Regions from separate parts of the Paraburkholderia terricola genome, predicted to be linked through region 1. Evidence: riboswitches for the same ligand, from Rfam matches in the RefSeq annotation. Region 1 holds a riboswitch; each other region holds the start of a gene.
What was found. Region 1 has a riboswitch for cobalamin ahead of cobA (uroporphyrinogen-III C-methyltransferase). Riboswitches for the same ligand answer to the same signal wherever they lie in the genome.
Positions count from the first base shown of each region.

Region 2: another riboswitch for cobalamin. It lies ahead of CUJ90_RS03665 (TonB-dependent receptor plug domain-containing protein); the one in region 1 lies ahead of cobA (uroporphyrinogen-III C-methyltransferase).
Region 3: another riboswitch for cobalamin. It lies ahead of CUJ90_RS24890 (CbtB domain-containing protein); the one in region 1 lies ahead of cobA (uroporphyrinogen-III C-methyltransferase).
Region 4: another riboswitch for cobalamin. It lies ahead of cobG (precorrin-3B synthase); the one in region 1 lies ahead of cobA (uroporphyrinogen-III C-methyltransferase).

Region 1 covers NZ_CP024942.1:3,012,607-3,017,281, reverse strand. Annotated here, with positions in the region: gene CUJ90_RS32065 (cobyrinic acid a,c-diamide synthase CobB) at 1-99, opposite strand, end outside; gene cobO (cob(I)yrinic acid a,c-diamide adenosyltransferase) at 103-705, opposite strand; gene cobA (uroporphyrinogen-III C-methyltransferase) at 702-1,958, opposite strand; cobalamin riboswitch at 2,180-2,418, opposite strand; cobalamin riboswitch at 2,487-2,755, shown strand; gene cobW (cobalamin biosynthesis protein CobW) at 2,846-3,946, shown strand; gene cobN (cobaltochelatase subunit CobN) at 3,953-4,675, shown strand, end outside.
Region 2 covers NZ_CP024941.1:837,810-842,484, reverse strand. Annotated here, with positions in the region: gene CUJ90_RS03665 (TonB-dependent receptor plug domain-containing protein) at 1-1,908, opposite strand; cobalamin riboswitch at 1,998-2,252, opposite strand; gene CUJ90_RS03660 (ATPase) at 2,460-2,816, shown strand; gene CUJ90_RS03655 (cell division protein ZapA) at 2,813-3,127, shown strand; RNA gene ssrS (6S RNA) at 3,240-3,421, shown strand; gene CUJ90_RS03645 (EVE domain-containing protein) at 3,517-3,975, shown strand; gene CUJ90_RS03640 (SIMPL domain-containing protein) at 4,210-4,675, shown strand, end outside.
Region 3 covers NZ_CP024942.1:1,412,426-1,417,100, forward strand. Annotated here, with positions in the region: gene CUJ90_RS24875 (ATPase domain-containing protein) at 1-1,251, opposite strand, end outside; gene CUJ90_RS24880 (hypothetical protein) at 1,407-1,847, shown strand; gene CUJ90_RS24885 (histidine phosphatase family protein) at 1,909-2,520, opposite strand; adenosylcobalamin (AdoCbl) riboswitch at 2,597-2,735, shown strand; gene CUJ90_RS24890 (CbtB domain-containing protein) at 2,755-2,976, shown strand; gene CUJ90_RS24895 (CbtA family protein) at 2,988-3,740, shown strand; gene CUJ90_RS24900 (FUSC family protein) at 3,881-4,675, opposite strand, start outside.
Region 4 covers NZ_CP024942.1:2,567,056-2,571,730, reverse strand. Annotated here, with positions in the region: gene CUJ90_RS30145 (cobalt-precorrin-5B (C(1))-methyltransferase) at 1-996, opposite strand, end outside; gene CUJ90_RS30140 (bifunctional cobalt-precorrin-7 (C(5))-methyltransferase/cobalt-precorrin-6B (C(15))-methyltransferase) at 996-2,255, opposite strand; cobalamin riboswitch at 2,340-2,518, shown strand; gene cobG (precorrin-3B synthase) at 2,603-4,102, shown strand; gene CUJ90_RS30130 (precorrin-8X methylmutase) at 4,103-4,675, shown strand, end outside.

The sequences.
Region 1 (4,675 bases):
GTTCGGGAACGCCCCTGAAGAACTGCCCTCGGCGGGCGCTCCGGACGAAGTGCCTTTCGGCTGCGCCTCCGAAGCGCTCTTATCGGGGCTCGCGCTCATCGCTCAGAACTCCACGCCGCGCTGCGCTTTCACGCCTTGCTCGCGGTACGGATGCTTGACGATGCGCATCTCGGTGACGAGATCGGCGGCCTCGATCAACGCATCCGGCGCGTGACGGCCGGTCACCACCACGTGCAGCATCGGCGGGCGAGCGTTGATCACGGACAGCACCTCGTCGAGCGGCAGGTATTCGTACTTCAGCACGGTGTTCAGCTCGTCGAGGATCACCATCTGGTAGTCGCCGCTCTCGATCATCCGGCGCGCTTCGTCCCAGCCCTTGCGGGCGGTGGCGATGTCGGCGTCGCGGTTCTGCGTGTTCCAGGTGTAGCCATCGCCCATCGTGACGAAATCGCAATTGGCGATCGCGCCGAGAAAACCGCGCTCCGACGTGTGCAATGCGCCCTTGATGAACTGCACGACGCCGAGGCGCATGCCGTGTCCGAGCACGCGCACGGCCATGCCGAACGCGGCCGTGGTCTTGCCCTTGCCGGTGCCGGTGTTGACGATCAGCAAGCCCTTTTCGACGGTGGCGTTGGCCTGTTTTTTCTCGTGGCCTTCGCGCCGGCGTTCGGTCATGCGTTGATGCGATTCGGGATCGGTTTTCATGGAAGGTCCTGTTTCTCGGTGTCGTGGGTTGTCGGTTCGTGTTCGGTCCGGGCGATGATCGAGGCAATCGCCACGGTCACGCCGGCATGCGCGGTCTTGCGGACGAGGAGTTGGGCGTTGGGTACAGCCGACGCAGCCGACGCAGCCGACGCAGCCGACGCAGCCGACGCAGCCGACGCAGCCGACGCAGCCGACGCAGCCGATGCAGCGGACCCGGCCGACACGTTAGCCGCGCCGAGCAGCGCGCACGGCTCGCAAACGCCGTCCACGCCGAGATGCTCGCGTGCAACCGCCGAAGGCTCGGCCACGGGTATCGCCGCGATTTGCTCGCGGCTGAAGAGTGCGATCGGCAACGCGTGGCGTGCGCAGAATTCGAGCAGGCCTGCTTCGTGGGCTTTGCTGTCGATCGAGGCGATCGTGCTGATTTCGTCGAACGTATGCGACCCGAGCGCGGCGCGCACGGCCGTTTCGATCTGCACGGCCGAGGTGTGCAACCGGCAACCGACGCCGACGCTCAGCGTTTTCATGGGCACGCTCCGCGCCAAAGCCAGCGACGCGACGCCGCCGATCACCACGATCGCCGGCGAGCCGAGCCCGGCGCGAGACACCGTATCGGCGAACTCTCCAAGCCGCGCCAGCGCATGCCGTTGCTCGGGCCGCGTGGCCGATTCGATCGCGGCGCACGGCGTATCAGCGTTCATGCCGGCCGCGAGCAACGCCCCGACGATATCGCTCAAGCGCCGCATGCCCATGTAGATCACCAGCGTCATGCGCGTGGCGACGAGCGCGGCCCAATCGGGCTCGCCGCTGCCGGCGCTATGTCCGGTGACGAACACCACGCCTTGCGCATGATCGCGATGCGTGACCGGAATGCCGATCGCCGCGGGCGCCGCGATGCCCGCCGTGATGCCGTTGATCACTTCGGCGTCGATGCCCGCTGCTTGCAGCGCCTGCAATTCCTCGCCGCCGCGCCCGAACGCGAACGGATCGCCGCCTTTCAAACGCGCGACGCTGCGCCCGGCCCGCAGATGCGCGAGCATCTGCACGATGATCCCGGCCTGCGGCGTGGACGGATGTCCGCCGCGCTTGCCGACGTAAATCACCAGCGCGTCGGCGCGCGCGAACTGCAATACGTCGGGATTCACCAGATCGTCGACCAGCACCACGTCGGCTTGCGCGAGCGCGCGGGTCGCCTTGAGCGTCATCAGTTCGACGTCGCCGGGGCCCGCGCCGATCAGCCACGCGCGGCTCATCGCGGCATGCATGGCGCGCGCCATGTCGTGACGGACGGGAAGGGCCGAAGCGCCAGGAGGGCGTGCGAGCCGGCGGAAAGGGAAGAACTCATGCGGTGCTACGGATATCAGGCATGACGTAATGCGCCGCTTCACCAAGATACATGCAAGCGGGGACCACGCCGTGCTTCAGCGCCATCACATCCGTCCCTCGCGGATTCCGGCGGCCGGCAGCGTGACGTTCGCTGCCTCCGCGTCTGGCCGGTATCCGGGCTGGCGGCCTCATGCGCTTTGCCTTCCCGTCCGCATTCGTCGGACAGTGGCATCGAAAACGCATGCGCGGCGCTATAAAACCCATCGAGCGCCGCAGGTCGCTTACCGTTGCGGGGACAGCACAGGTTGAGCGCGGCAAGCGCGGCCTGTTTCCCGTTTAACTGCACACGCGAATGCATGTGCGGGCACCAAACGCGCGCTTACGATAGCACATGACGCCCCATCCGATAAGCGCCTCCGTCCTCGCGTTTTCTTGACTGCGCCGGGTCGCGGGCCTACACTCGCACGCACTTTGGTGCTCGTGTGCGCGCTCCTGCGCATGCAGTTAAACGGGAAACAGGGCGCCCGCGTTCAAGGACCGGGTCAACCTGTGCTGCCCCCGCAACGGTAAGCGAAATGCGGTACGTCACGTACCGCGGAGCCGGCTTCGATGTCCACGCGCAAGGCCGCGTCGGCATACAACCACTGGGCGAGAAATCACTCGCACGGGAAGGGGAAGCGGCGCTTTCGCCAGCCCGGATACCGGCCAGAGCACGCAGGACGAACGCCGCGGGGATGCGGCATGCGTTCATGACCTCACCCCGCTTGCTGTCTTTCCCTGTTGCAGCAACGCCGTCGATCGAATGGACCTCACGATGCAAACTCAAATGCGCAAGATCCCCGTCACCATCGTCACGGGCTTTCTCGGCAGCGGCAAGACCACGCTGCTTCGGCACATTCTTCGGCATGCGGGCGGCAAGCGCATTGCGGTGATCGTCAACGAGTTCGGCGAGCTCGGCATCGACGGGGAAATCCTCAAGGGCTGCGGAATCGGTTGCGACGAAAACGGCGTCGAAACCGAAGGGCAACTGTATGAACTGGCGAACGGTTGCCTGTGCTGCACCGTGCAGGAAGAATTTTTTCCGGTGATGGAAAAACTCGTCGAGCGCCGCGAGCAGATCGATCACGTGCTGATCGAAACGTCGGGCCTCGCCTTGCCCAAGCCGCTGGTGCAGGCGTTCAACTGGCCGCAGATCAAGAACAGCTTCACGGTGGATGCGGTGGTGACCGTGGTGGACGGCCCCGCCGCCGCGAGCGGCCAGTTCGCCGACAACCCGGCCGCCGTGGATGCGCAACGCAAGGCCGATCCGAATCTCGATCACGAATCGCCGCTGCACGAACTGTTCGAGGATCAGTTGTCCGCGGCCGATCTGGTGATTCTGAACAAAACCGATTTGCTCGACGACGCGCGGCAAAGCGCCGTGGAAGCCCTCATTCGTGAAGAGATTCCACCGCAAGTGAAGATCGTGCGCGCGCAGATGGGCCAACTCGATCTGCACACGTTGCTGGGTCTCGAGGCGGCTTCGGAAGAAACCATCCACTTGCGCCACGATCACCACGGTTCCGCCGACGACGCCGATCACCACCACGACGAATTCGATTCGGTGGTGGTGCAGGCGAGCGCGCCATCGCGCGAAGCGCTGATCGCCGCTTTGCAAGGGCTCGTCGAAACGAACACGATTTACCGCGTCAAGGGTTTCGCGGCTTTGCCGGGCGCGCCGATGCGTCTGGTGATCCAGGGCGTGGGCCGGCGTTTCGATAGTTATTTCGATCGGCGCTGGCAGGCGCATGAAACCGATGCGGGACTGCAAAGCCGCTTCGTGCTGATCGGCGAGGACCTGGATCAGCACGCGCTGCAACGCGCATTCGACGCGGCGCTCGGTGTGGCGTCGAGCGCCGAAGCGCAACAGGCGTAAGCGCTCATGCATCTGCTGCGCACCACGCCGGGTGGTTTTGTCGACGACACGCAAGGCGTGATCCGCATCGATCAGCGGCCCGCCGATATCGTGGTGCTCAGTTCCGCCGACACCACGCTGTCGCTGCTCGCCAGCGTGTTTCCTCGTCTCGGAGACGGCTTCCCGAGCGTGAGGCTCGCGAACGTCACGTATCTGCGGCAGCCGGCCTCGGTCGATTTTTATGTCGAGGACGTGTTGCAGCATGCGCGCGTCGTGGTGGTCGATCATCTTGGCGGCGAAGCCTATTGGCCCTACGGCATCGAGCAGGTGGTCGCGCTCGCCGAGCGCAAGCAGCAGACGCTCGCGATGTTCTCCGGCGATCTCCAGGAAGACCCGAACCTGCTTGCGCGCAGCACCGCGAGCGCCGATCTGTGCCATCAGCTATGGCGTTATCTGCGTGAAGGCGGCCCGCAAAACGCCGAGGCGTTTTTGCGCTGCATCGCGTATCGCGGCTTCGGTTGGGGACGCGAGCCCGCGCCGCCGCGCGCGTTGCCGGCCGCGACGCTCTACCACCCCGAGCGCGACACGCCGACGATCGCCGACTGGCAGGCGCGCTGGCGGCAAGACGCGCCGGTGGCCGCGATTCTGTTCTACAAGGCGCATCTGCAAGCGGCCAATACGGCGGTGTTCGATGCGCTGATCGACGCGCTCGATGCGCAAGGTCTGAATCCGTTGCCGATCGCGATTACG
Region 2 (4,675 bases), on a different replicon from region 1:
TCACTGCTGCTGCCAGCCAACCGTGACATACGCACCGCGCCAGGGCGAGTTATACGAGTAGGCCGTTTCATAGTCCTTGTTCAACAGGTTGTGGATTTGCGCGGCCACGTACCACGCTTTCGTGATGTTGTAGCGCGCCGACAGATTCACCACACCGTAGCCGCCCAGCTTGCCGCTGCTATCTTCGCGCGCGCCGCTCACGATCCACTCGCCGCCCACGCGCCAGCAGGCGATGCTGCGATTCACCGCGAGCGATCCGAAACGCCGCGCGCGCCGCAGAAGGTCGGCATCTTTGTCGAGGTCGACGGGATTTTGCAGCGTCAACGACGCGCGCACGTCCGTCTTGCCGACATGGCCGCTCCACGATCCTTCGAGTCCCTGCACCTTCGCATGCCCGACGTTCTCGGCCAGATAGATGCCGGGCGTCACCTGCTGATAATCGATCAGATTCGAATAGCGCGTCTGGAACGCGCTCAGGCGCATCACGCCGAGCGCGTTCGACGCGTACTGCAACGCGGCCTCGATCGAATGACTGCGCTCCGGCTCGATCGACGCGTTGCCGCTGTACGGATAGTACAGATCGTCGAAGCTCGGCGCGCGAAACGAATCCGAATAGCTTGCAGTCGCCTTCCAATGGCCGGTGATGTCGAAACCGTAGCCGAGATAGTAACTGTTCGCTCCGCCGAAATCGGAATACTGGTCGCGCCGCACATTGGCCTGAATCTGGTTGCGCCCAAAGCGCCCCGTATAGCCGACGAAACCCGAATCCACATGACGATCCGGCGCCGCGAACGTATCCGAGTCGAGGCTTTGATCGAGATGCTCATAGCCCACCTGCAACTTCTGCTGCGCGGCGAACGTGAAATCGTTCTGCCACGTGTACTGGCGATTGTCGGTATCGAAGCGGCCGTTATAGATGCCGTTGGTTTTCGACACGCTGCGGTCGTCGCCTTCGGAGACGATGAAGTGGGTGGTCCACCAATCGGTCAGCTTGCCGTTCGCGAACACCGACATCTGACGCACCTTGCTATACAGATTGTTTGAATCGGTCGGCACGCCATACGCGTTGTCGTAACTGTTGTTGCCGTTCGACTGGAAATACGTGACGCCCGCGTTCCATTGGTCGTTGAACCTGTGACGCAGCGAAGCCGAAATGCTTTCGTTCAGATAGCCGTTTGCGTTCGGATTGGCTTGCGGCGCCTCGCGCGGATTCAGCGACGAGAAGCCGTCGTCCTTCGAACGGGCGAGCGACAGGTTGAAGGTGGTGGCGCCGTCCTTATCCAATGCGCCGTTCACGCCGGCCTGCTGCGTCTGCGTGTGATAGCTGCCGTAGCCCACCGAAAAGTTGAAACGCGGAGGATGGTCGCCACCGTCTTTCGTGAACACCTGCACCACGCCGCCGATCGCGCCCGAACCGTATAGCGCGGACCCGTTGCCGTTCACCACTTCCACGTGATCGATCTGGTCGAGCGGGATCTGCGCGAGTTGCGATGTACCGAGGGTCACCGAGTCGACCCGCACGCCGTCGATCAGCACCAGCGATTGCGTCGACGACGCGCCACGCAAAAACAGACTCGTGGTCGAACCAGGGCCACCTGTACGCGAGATTTGCGCGCCGGGGGCGAGTTGCAGCAGGCCGGGCAAGTCGGTCGCGGTGCTGTCGGCGATGTCCTGCTGATCGAACAGCGCCGTCGGCGGAATCGCGTCGGCGAGCGCTTGCGGGCCACGCCCCGCCGTGACGACCACCGGCGACAACACGATGGGCGATGAACCTGCAGCCGCGGCAGCCGCGGACGAGGTGGAAGAAGACGCATCGGAAGAGGTGGAAACAGCAGCGGCCTGAGCGTGCACGACGAGCGGCACGCCCGCAAAAACGAGCCACGCCGCGCGAGCGATGGGGGACAGCATGGGATGACATTCCTGTGGGTAACGTGCGCGGCCCGCTTCCCCGCAGGCCGATGCGTAACGAGGCGCCCGCGCTTTTCAACGTTTTCGCGGACGTTCCTCTCCCTCTGGCCGGTATCCGGGCTGGCGACACATCGATCCCGCCTTCCCACGCGTGACGCGCAGTGGCACACTCGCACGTTCAGCTTCGAACACGCGATCAGGACCGACCTGCATGATGAATGCGGTCGCTTACCGTTGCGGGGGCAGCGCAGGTTCGCGCGTTCTGGCGAACGACGCGCCCTGCTTCCCGTTTAACTGCGCGCACTATGAAAGCGCGCGCGGGCACCAGAGTGCGGCCAGTTTAGGAGCGGCCCCCGAGCCCGTCAAGAATCGTTGATCGTTGCGCGATCTGTTCGGTTAAGTGCGGGTTATTGTCCGATGCGCGAGTACTTTTTCATCATATGGTCGATCAATGCCTGCATAAAGCGAGGTTGTTACGTCTCGAAACGAGACAAATGTCGGAACCCGCGATATTCCGCGCTAAAATGCGATGTCTTTAGAGGACGCAGCACATGCTCACCGAACTCGAAACACTTTCACAGAACATCGGCAAGCTGATCGCGATCAGCCAGCGCCACAACGAAGCGCGCCTCGCGCTCGAAGAGCAGCTCGCCCAATCACGCGCCGAAGTCGAAGCCACGCGCACGGAACTTGCAATGCTTCGCGAGGAACGCGATGCGCTGCAAGCGGAACGCGACGCACTGTCGGCCAAGATCGACGACGCCCAGGTGCGGCTGAATGCGATTCTCGAGAAACTGCCGCGGGCACGCGCGCACAATGAGCCGGACAACCAGCTCGATCTGCTCGAGCCCGCTCAGCATCAAGCCGAAACCGGGAGCGACGTGACCCGCCACGGAGAAAACGCATGACCACGAAGCAGATCGAAGTGTCGATTCTCGGCGTGCCCTATCGTCTCGCCTGCTCGGCTGAAACAGAAGGCGCACTGCTTGAAGCGGTCGCGCGTGTCGACGCCGAAATGTCGAAGATCCGCAATAACAGCAACGTGCGCGGCACGGATCGCATTGCCGTCATGGCTGCGTTGTCGCTGGCATCGGAACTGCTTAAGCTGCAAAGCAGCGTGCGGCACGGAGAAGCATTTCCCGCTGAGGAAATCCGGCGTACAATGCATCAAATGAACGAGCAACTGGGTACTGTGATCGAGCAGTACAGCATGCAATAACTATCTAGTGGCCGGTCGCGAGATTGGCTGCGGATTCAAGCGAAGTGCATGAGCGGTAGTCAATAAGACTCGGCAAACGTTTGAATTCCATCGTTTTAGTTTCATCGGTTTAGCTTCCCTGCCTGGTTCGCCAAGGTCATATATTCCTTGAACCAATGCCATGTGCACGGTTGCGGAAATTTGTAGCACGGGTGTGCGCGTCACTCTGTCTGATGTACCCGAAGTGTTGCTAACTGCGACCAATTCTGAACCCCCGGTTCAGGATGCCGGCCTAGCGGCTAAGGCGGGGACCTTATTTGGAACGGCATCGGACTTCGGTTCGGTGCCGTTTTTCTTTGGGCCTCGATTTTCTTCCGCATCTTCAAACCCTTAACGTTCCAATTCGATTCATGCGCTACTGGCTAATGAAGTCCGAACCGGACGAAGCAAGCATCGACCATCTCGCCAACGCACCGCACCGCACGTTGCCGTGGACCGGCGTGCGCAACTATCAGGCGCGCAATTTCATGCGCGACATGATGCAGGTCGGCGACGGCGTGCTGTTCTATCACTCGAGTTGTCCCGAGCCGGGCATTGCGGGGCTCGCCGAGGTATCGTCCACCGCTTATCCGGACCCCACCCAGTTCGACACGAAGAGTCCCTACTACGACCCGAAGTCGTCGCAGGAAACGCCGCGCTGGATGCTCGTCGACGTCGTGTTCAAGAAGAAGATTCCGCTGATTCCGCTTGCCGCATTGCGCGAGCACGAAGGGTTGAAGGACATGCGCGTGCTCGCCAAAGGCAACCGCCTATCGATTACGCCGGTGACCGAAGCCGAATGGCGCTTCATCACCCAACGACTCATTTGACATTGCACGTGCACGCGGCACGTTACGGCGCAATCCATGCGCCGAACTGCGCGCAGCAAGGATCAAGCCTGTCAGGCAACGTCAAATTAGGGAACCAAGCTCAGGTTACAAGCGCCTAACGGACTCGCAAACGCTGGACCGCAAACGCCGTGCCATTGGCTCATGCCGATGGCGTCGCCAATGCGCGGCGTTCGCTCCGATCGTGCATCACCTGTTCAGGCAAGGAGTCCAACAATGAAGAAAAACACCGCACGTGCAATCGCGCTCGCTCTCGCATGCATCGCTCCCACCGCGCTTGCGCTCACGCCGGCCGTGGCTCGCGCGCAGAACGCGCCGCAGTATCAGCCGGCGGGCGTGCTGTCGCTAAACGCACAGGCCAGCGCGGACGTGCCGCAAGACGTGGTCGACATCACGCTGTTCTACGAGCAGGAAGCGAAGGATCCGTCGGCGCTCACGTCGACGTTGAATCAGCGCGCCGACTCGGCGCTGCAAAAAGCCAAGGGCGTGAACGAGGTGACGGCGCGCACGGGTTCGTTCTCGATCTATCCGTCCACCGATCGTGACGGGCGCATTTCCGCATGGCGCGGCCGCACCGAGGTCGTGCTCAAGTCGCGCGACTTCGCCGCGGCTTCGAAGCTCGCGGGCCAATTGGCATCGATCATGCAAGTCGGCAACGTACAGTTCTCGCTGTCGCCCGAAG
Region 3 (4,675 bases), 1.5 Mb from region 1:
ATCGCTCTGAATTTCGCCGATGATGCCGTGCTGGCCCAGCACCAGCATCGTGATGATGCCCTGCTGGTTCAGGTAGCCGAGCAGCTCATGCATTTGCAGCAGCAGGTAGCGCTCGCCGGGCATCGCCTGGAGATAGGCGTTCAGGCTGTCGATCGCGACATACCGGGCGCCCTTGTTTTCGACCGACTGGCGCACGTCGGTCGCGAATTCGCCGGGCGAGATTTCCGCCGGATCGATCTGGCGCAGCGTGAGCAGGCCGCTTTCGACGTGCGGCGCCAGATCCATGCCGAGCGCCGCGCAGCGGATCATCAGCGTGGTGAGCGTTTCGTCGAATACGTAGTAGACGCAGCGCTGGCCGCGTTCGAGCGCCCTCAGCAGGCACGACACGACGGTGGTGGTCTTGCCCACGCCGGACGGTCCGATCATCAGCGCATTGGTGCCGGGGATCAGGCCGCCGCCCAGCAGCGCGTCGAGGCCCGGCGTGCCCGTGCTGAGCGGGTTCGGGTCGAATTCCGCGTGATGTTCCGCGGCGACGAGGCGCGGATACACACGAATGCCGCCGGTGTCGAGCGTGAAGTCGTGATACCCCTCGCGGAACTTGATGCCGCGCATCTTGGCGATGCGCAGCCGCCGCCGGTTGCCGCCGTAGTCGTGCACGATGTTGTCGAGGCTGATCACGCCGTGCGCGATGCTGTGCAACTGCACGTCGCCGGTGTCGGAGGTGTTGTCGTCGAGCAGCAGCACCGTGCATTCGCGGGTCGCGAAAAAGCGCTTGAGCGCGAGAATCTGCCGCCGGTAGCGCAGCGGGTTCTGCGACAGCAGACGCAGTTCCGAGAGACTGTCGAGCACGATGCGCGTGGGCTTGACATCATTGACCTGTTGAATGACGTTGTGCACGGTCTCGCCGAGTTCGACTTCGGCCGGGTGCAGCACGGATTGCTCGTATTGCGGGTCGAGGCCCTCGTCGGAGAGCAATTCGAGAATCGAGAAGCGGCTGAGATCCCAGCCGTGGCTGTCCGCGACCGAGATCAGTTCGGAGCGGGTCTCGGAGAGCGTGATGTAGAGGCCGGCTTGCCCTTCGTCGACACCCTTGAGTAAAAACTGCAAGGCTAGGGTAGTTTTACCTGTGCCGGGCGCGCCCTCGATGAGATACATGCGGCGGGGCGTGAAGCCGCCGCCCAGGATGTTGTCGACCCCTTCGATCCCTGATGAAAGGCGGGCCGGCGTGTCGGTGACAGGTTTCGTTGACATGGCTTGGCGATTCACGTCGATTGAGTGGCGGCATTTGGTGGGCCGGTACGGCGGGCGCGCAAGATGCGTGCCCAACCGTCGCGTGCCTCGGTCCGAGCGCCACGGGTACGGACAGTGCTGTCAGCCTGTCGACCGCTTTCAGGGATCGCGCCGATATGAACCCCGCCCGCTTCCTCGCCGCCACGTTTGCAGCCGCGTCGCTAGGCGCCGTGCTGCCCGGCAGCGCGAATGCCGACGATGCGCCCAGTCCGTGCGCATCGCTCAAACGCATCGTGGCGGCTGCGCCAGGCGGCCTGGCCTCGTTGACGCCCGACGACGGCAAGGGCGTCGCGCAACCTTACGGCGACGATGCGCAATGCTCGGCGAGCGGGGGCAGCTACCAATGCACGTGGACGCCGCATCATGACGCCGGGTCGAGCGCGGACGCGCTGCAGGCCGTCGCGGCGGATATCGCGTCGTGTCTGCCCGAAGCGACCCACGATCAGAATTCGCCGGGACGTCAGCACTTTTATTTAGGCGCGCCGGGTAAGCGGACCGAAATCACGCTGGCGCCGGCGGGTTCAGCGAGGCTGCGCCTGGTGGTGTCGGGTCAATGAGCGGCAAGCGGGCCGATATGCGTGGATTTCAAATCCGACGGCGGGCGTCGCGCTGGTGTTGTCAGTGCGACGCGGGCCACCATGTCCAGCCGCGCGATGAACGCCGTAATTCGACCGCCGACAGCGGGGCGATTTCGATGCGTGGAAATACGGCGGGCGATGCTCCGAGTGCGTGAACGAGCGCCGCGCGAATCACCGGCGCGTGCGTAATGGCGACCACGTTGCGCGGGTTTTGACGCGGGGCGCTTGTTGTACCGGTCGTTCCTTCGCTGATCGCGCCGTCCAGCGCATCGAGCCATTCTCCCAGGCGCTTCACGAGTTGACTGAACGACTCGCCGCCGTGCGCCGCGAAGTCGGGATCGCGCAGCCAGGCAGCGAGGTGCTGCGGCGCTTCATTCGCGAGATCGGCGAGGCGGCGTCCCTGCCAATCGCCGTAGTCGATCTCCGCCAACGCTGTGTGGACCGTCGCGGCGAGGCCCAACGCCAGCGCTGTATCGCGCGCGCAAACTGCGGGGCTGACGAAGACCGCGGCGGCGTCGGCAATCGCCAGGCGCTGGCGTGCGGCCTGGGCTTCGGCGAGGCCGCGAGCGTCGAGCGGATCGTCGGCGGGAAAGCGGCCCGCGCGCATGGCGGGGGTCGATGCGTGGCTGACCAGTAACAGCCTTGTGTCCATTCGATGACTTCCATAGAGGCACGCCAAGGCAGAACGCCCGCATGGACGCGTTGCGCTACCGAGTGCCGGAGTTTAGCGCGTAGAATAGCGGCACTGCGAAGTGCGGAAGCCGGTGAGAGCCCGGCGCGGTCGCGCCACTGTAATCGGCATCACGAGCCGAAAGCCAGACCTGAGCTTCGCAGCCTTCCTTTGCAATCGACTATCGGGGCGCGCTACCCCCAGGAGATGTCCATCATGACCGAAGCTGTTTTCGATCCCGCCAACCCGCCCGCCGCTCAACCCACGCCGATTCCGCTGCGCGAGTTGTTGCCTTGGGTCGTGTTCGGCGGCTTGCTGCTGTTGCTCGCGCTTTACTTCGTTGGAGCGGAACAGGGCGCCACGTCGCTGGTGCCCGGCATGTACGTGCATGAGTTCGTGCACGACGGTCGCCATCTGCTCGGCTTTCCCTGCCACTAACGGAGTTCGACATGGTTGGTAAGTTGTTATTGCGCGGGATGCTCGCAGGCATCGCCGCGGGACTGCTCACGTTCGGCTTCGCCCGGCTCGCGGGCGAGCCGCAGGTCGATCAGGCGATTTCCTTCGAGGAAAAGGCCGCGGCGGCGGCCGAGGGCGGCGAGGCGCATGAACACGAAGACCTCGTTAGCCGCGATACGCAGGCGGGCCTGGGGCTGTTGACCGGCGTGGTCACGTATGGCGCGGCGTTCGGCGGATTGTTCGCGCTCGTATTCGCCTACGCCTATGGACGGGTGGGCGCATTGAGCGCGCGTGCGTTGTCGGCATGGCTTGCGCTCGGCGCGTTCATCGCGCTGGTGATCGTCCCGAACATCAAGTACCCGGCGAATCCGCCGGCGGTGGGCGACCCCGACACGATCGGAACGCGCACCGGCTTGTTCTTCCTGATGATCGCGATCTCGCTGACCGCGATGGTGTTTTCGCTGAAGGTGCGGCGTCGCGCGGTAATGAAACTGGGCGCGTGGAATGGCTCGATCGTGGGCGGCGTGGTGTTCGTCGCGATCATCGCTGCCGTGCAATTGTCGATGCCGACAATCAACGAAGTGCCGGCGGCTTTCCCGGCCGTGCTGCTGTGGAAGTTCCGCGTCGCGGCGATCGGCATGCAGGTGATCATGTGGACGACGATCGGACTGCTGTTCGGCGCGCTGGTGGAGCACAGCGGATTGACGCGGATAGGCGCGGGGCGGGCGGCGGTGAAGTCCGTTTGATGGTTTTCTGTTGATGAAGAGTGTGGGCTCCGTCGACTGCGCCGGTTGACGTATGCCTGCTGGCTGTAGCCCGCCTCGTGCGGGCTTTTTATTGCCTGTGTGGGCCAACTGGTTACCACCGTCCTCGCGGCTTCGCTGAACTAGTCGCCAGGGCTTCGAGGGCTGTTCGACGCCACAGCGTACGCCCTGCGCGCTCCAACCCTTAACACCCAATCGAACACCCCGCGCCTTTCCCCGACCGGCTGGGTCAGCCGCTCAAACAATTGCGCAACGGCGCCGTCGAGTTGCGCAAGCACTGGCGCCTGAGCCGCCGCCTCCAAATCGAAAACCGGCAACACCGGCACACGCTCATCCAACCCGCCATCCACAGAACCAGTAGCCGCACCGCTATAACGCGCGATCAACGAATCAAGCCGCGCCACGATCGATTCCACATGCGCCGCGCGCACATTCGCGGCATTGAGCGCCACTTCACCCGACACCCCGTGCCGAGCAGAATCACTCAACACCCGCGCCCAGTGCAAACAGCACAGCAGCGATCCGGTGGCCAACTCGACACCAGAATTCCACGCCACCACGCGCTGCATTTGCAGCGGCTTCAGCGCGATTCGCAACTCATGCCAACCGCGGTCGAGCTTGCGCATGGCGACAGCGGCATCCGCCGCCAGCGCAGCGGACCCGCCCAGCCGCACGACCTCGCGCAACGCACCCAGCACAGCCGCAAGCCTCATCTCCACATGACGGCTCGCCGCGAGCGGCATCATCAGGACCGCCACCGCGAACGACACGAGACAACCCACCAGCACTTCCTCGATCCGCAATTCGACCAACGGCCCCATCGCGAAGCCCAACTCGCCATACACCAGTCCGACGAGCACGGTAATGAAGAACACGCCCGGCACATACGCGCTCAGGATGTAATAAGCCCAGCCGAA
Region 4 (4,675 bases), 450 kb from region 1:
GCAGACGATGTCGCCGAGCGGCACGTTTTGCGCCCGCGCCAATGCGACCGCCTGCTGGCTCGTATTGGCCGCGCGAATCGCCGCCTGCAACGCGTCGTCGGCGCCGTCTTCGGCGGCCCAAACGGCGAGCCGTTCCAGATCGATGCTCGAATTGCGGCTATGCAGATCGAGATGCCCCGCCGCGAGTTTGCTGAGCTTGCCGAAGCCGCCGCATACGCTCAACCGCTCGACCGGCGCGCGCTTCATATGCTTGAGCACCGCGCCGACGAAGTCGCCCATCTCGATCAGCGCGATATCCGGCAGGCCGTAATGCGCGCGCATCGCGTCCTCGCTCGCGTTGCCGGTGCAGGCGGCGAGATGCGTGTAGCCGTTCGCGCGCGCGACGTCGATGCCCTGATGGATCGACGCGATATAGGCCGAGCACGAGAACGGCCGCACGATGCCGGTAGTGCCGAGAATCGACAGGCCGCCGAGTATGCCCAGGCGCGGGTTCATCGTCTTGAGCGCGAGCGCCTCGCCGTCTTCGACGCCGATCGTCACCTCGAAACCGCCTGCGTAGCCGTGCTCGGCGGCGAGGTCGGTGAGATGGTCGGTCATCATCTTGCGCGGCACCGGGTTGATCGCGGGCTCGCCGACCGGCAGCGTCAGTCCCGCGCGCGTCACCGTGCCGACGCCGGGCCCCGCGCGAAAAATCACACCCGGTTCGGTCAGCAGCCGCACGCGGGCGAACACAATCGCGCCGTGCGTCACGTCGGGATCGTCGCCGGCATCTTTCACGGTGCCCGCTTCCGCGCCGCCCGCGCCGTCAGCGATGAAGCGGCAGTACACCAGCGGCATCGGCACATGCTGGCCTTTCGGCAAGACGATTTCCGCAACCTCGCTGACGACGCCCGCGAGCAGCAGACGCGCCGCCGCGAGCGACGTCGCGGTGGCGCAACTGCCGGTCGTATAGCCGCTACGCAGCGGCGCGGGTTGTTCGGGCGTTTCTTCGCGCATTACGGTTGTCGCCGTGATTCGGATGACGTCGCGATGGCGGCCGTATCGGTTTCACGCGCGGCCTTCGTCACGTCCAGCAACGTGATCGGCAACGCCTGGCGCCACGTATCGAAGCCGCCGAGCGGTTGCGCGTCGGCCAGCGCGATGCGTGTGAGCGTGCCGCCATGTTGCTCGCGCCAGGCCGCGAGCGCCGCCTCGCCTTGCAAGGTGACCGCGTTGGCGACCAGCCGGCCGCCGTCGCGCAGACGCGCCCAGCACGTCTCCAGCACGCCCGCCGCCGTCGCGCCGCCGCCGATGAACACGGCGTCCGGCGCCGGCAGCCCTTGCAGCGCTTCGGGTGCGCGCCCGGCCACGAGTTGCAGACCCGGCACGCCCAGCGCGTCGCGATTGTGCTCGATGAAACGCTGCCGCTCCGCGTGCCCTTCAATCGCGATCGCGCGGCAGGTCGGATGCGCGCGCATCCATTCGATGCCGATCGAGCCGCTGCCCGCGCCCACGTCCCACAGCAATTCGCCGGGCGTCGGCGCGAGGCGCGCCAATGTGATCGCGCGCACGTCGCGCTTGGTCAACTGGCCGTCGTGGCGGAAAGCGTCGTCGGGTAAGCCGCAGGTCAGCGGCAGACGCGGCGCGCCTTCGGTCGCGCGGCATTCGAGCGCGATCAGATTCAACGCGGCGACATCGGGAGCGGACCACTGATCGGCGCGGCCGTCGATGCGACGTTCCAGCTCGCCGCCCAGATGTTCCAGCACGATCATGCGGGTCGCGCCGAAGCCGCGCGCATTCAGCAGTTCGGCCAACGCCGCGGGCGTGCGCCCATCGGCGCTCAACACGAAGACGCGCGCGCCGTCGTGCAAATGCGCGTTCAGCGCGGGCAGCGGCCGCCCCACCAGCGACACGGTCGCGACCTCCTGCAACGGCCAGCCGAGCCGCGCCGCCGCCAGCGACAGCGACGACGGCGCGGGCAGCACCCGCAACTCGCCGGCCGGCAACTGCCGCGCGAGCGTCGCGCCGACGCCGAACAGCATCGGATCGCCGCTCGCCAGCACGCATACGGAAGCGCCGCGCTCGGCCAGCAACGGCGCGAGATCGAACGGCCGCGGCCATGCCGCGCGGCGCGCGGCGAGGCGCGCGGGCAGCATCGCCAGATGACGCTCGCCGCCGTAAATCACCGACGCCTCCAGCAACGCACGCCGCGCGGGCCGTCCCAAACCGGCGAAGCCGTCATCGCCCATGCCCACCACCGTCAGCCACGCAGGCATGCATCCATCCTCATTCTGTGTCTTCAAATCATGCGCTGTGCCACGCCGGTCAAAGCGTCCAGCCTCGTTGTGCTGTCCGAAAAAAGGCATAATACAGCCGCCGGTGCCCTTCGGGGCCGAAGAGGGAACACAGTGCCACTGTGGCTGCCCCCGCAACTGTATGCAGCGAGTCCGTTTGCGCTCCGCGCCACTGGTTTCACCGGGAAGGCAGCGGCGGACCATGACCTGCCAGCCAGGAGACCTGCCGGCGAGACTGTTCGTGCCAGCCTGCATCGGGCGGGGTGTACCGATGCCGCAGCAATGCCCGCCTCACGGCTTGCTCGGGCTTTCGCGCGACGCTAAACCCGGTGTCCGTCTTGAATCAAGTTTCGCCCTCCACCGTTTTGCCCGACGCGGCCCCAGCGCCACGGCCCTCGGCGTGTCCGGGGCTGCTGCGCATCGTCGCCGCGCGCGACGGCGGCATCTGCCGGATCAAGCTGCCTGGCGGCGAGTTGAGCGCCGCGCAGGCCGAGGCGATTGCCGAGGCGAGCGCGCGGCATGCGGCCGGCGTGATCGAGTTGACCAATCGCGCGAACCTGCAGGTGCGCGGCGTGCGTGGCGGCGAGGCAGCGGCGTTGAGCGCGGCGTTGGTGGCGGCGGGGCTTGGGCCCGATGGAGCGGCGCCCGACGCGGCGGCTGGTTCGGATGCGATGGCGAAGCGCGCCGCGCCGGCTTCCAACTCGCTCCGCGCGGCGGCCGCCGACGACGTGCGCAACGTGATGATCAGCCCCGCCGCCGGGCGCGATCCCTTCGCCTTGTTCGACACGAGGCCGCTGTGCGCCGAACTGCTGGCGCTGCTGCAAGGCGAAGCGCGCTTCGCGGCGTTGTCGCCGAAATTCGCGCTGCTGGTGGATGGCGGCGAGCGCCTGGCGAGGCTCGATCATCCGCATGACATGTGGCTCGCGGCGTCGCAAGTTCGTGACGGTGTGCGGTTCGTGTTCGGTCTTGCGGGTTGCCCGCCAGCGGTGGCGTTACCGCAAAACCCGGCTGCCGGTTGCGATGACTCGACACAAGCTCGTCGCGTGGACGACGCAGGCGCATTAGCCGCCGTGTCGTCATCGCAAGTCCCTGCGCTTGTCCGCGCGCTGCTGCACTCGTTTCTCGACCTCGCCGCCGCCGACGCCACGCGCATGCGTCACCTGCTCGCCGCGCGTTCCGTCGACGCCGTATTGCAGCGCGCGCAAACGTATGTCGATTTCCCGCTGTCACGCGACGCGTCGCTCGCGTCCTGGCATCGCGCGACACCGGCCGATGCCGCGCGTCGTCTCGGCGCGCACGCCCAACGCACGACGGAGACCTGGCACGTAGGCGGCCAGCCGCCGCTAGGCCGCCTCGACGCCGCCACCCTGCATGCCCTCGCCGCGCTCGCACGACAGCAAGGCAACGGCACGCTGCACGTCACGCCGTGGCAAAGCGTGCTGCTGACCGACATCGCGGCGCACGCCGTGCCAGCCGTGCTGACCGCACTGAACACGCTGGGCCTCGCCTGCGATGCCACGCAAGCCATCACGCGTCTGATCGCCTGCGCGGGCTCGCCAGGCTGCGCGAAAAGCCTCGCCGACACCAAGGCCGACGCACTGCGGCTCGCCGCGCGCTTGCCCGAGAACGTCGAGGTCCATCTGAGCGGCTGCCCGCGCTCGTGCGCCGCCGCGCATCGTGCGCCGTACACACTGCTGGCTGTGTCGCCCGGCACTTACGACCTTTATCGACGCGACGACGGCCACTCGGATTTCGGCCAGTGCGTCGCGCGCCAACTGACGATCGACCAGGCCGCCGACCTGCTCGACCACCTGGCCCGGAGCCCATAGATGCTTGATTACATTCGCGACGGTCAGGAGATCTATCGCCAATCCTTCGCGACGATCCGCGCGGAAGCCGATTTATCGCGCATCCCCGCGGACCTGGAAAAACTCGCGGTGCGCGTGATTCACGCGTGCGGCATGGTGGATATCGTCGACGCCCTGCAATTTTCCGCAGGCGCGGGCACCGCGGGCCGCACGGCGCTCGCGCAAGGCGCGCCGATTCTCTGCGATGCCGGCATGGTCGCGCAAGGCATCACGCGCGCGCGGCTGCCCGCGAACAACGAAGTGATCTGCACGCTCACCCACGACGACGTACCGGCGCTCGCTCGCGAACTCGGCAACACGCGCTCGGCCGCCGCGCTCGAATTGTGGCGTCCGCGACTCGCGGGCAGCGTCGTCGTGATCGGCAATGCGCCGACCGCGCTCTTTCATTTGCTCGACATGCTCGATGCCGGCGCGCCGAAGCCCGCGCTGATTCTCGGTTTTCCGGTGGGCTTCGTCGGCGCGGCCGAATCGAAGGCGCTGCTCGCGGACGACAGCCGCGGCGTGCCCTACGTGGTGGTGCACGGCAGACGCGGC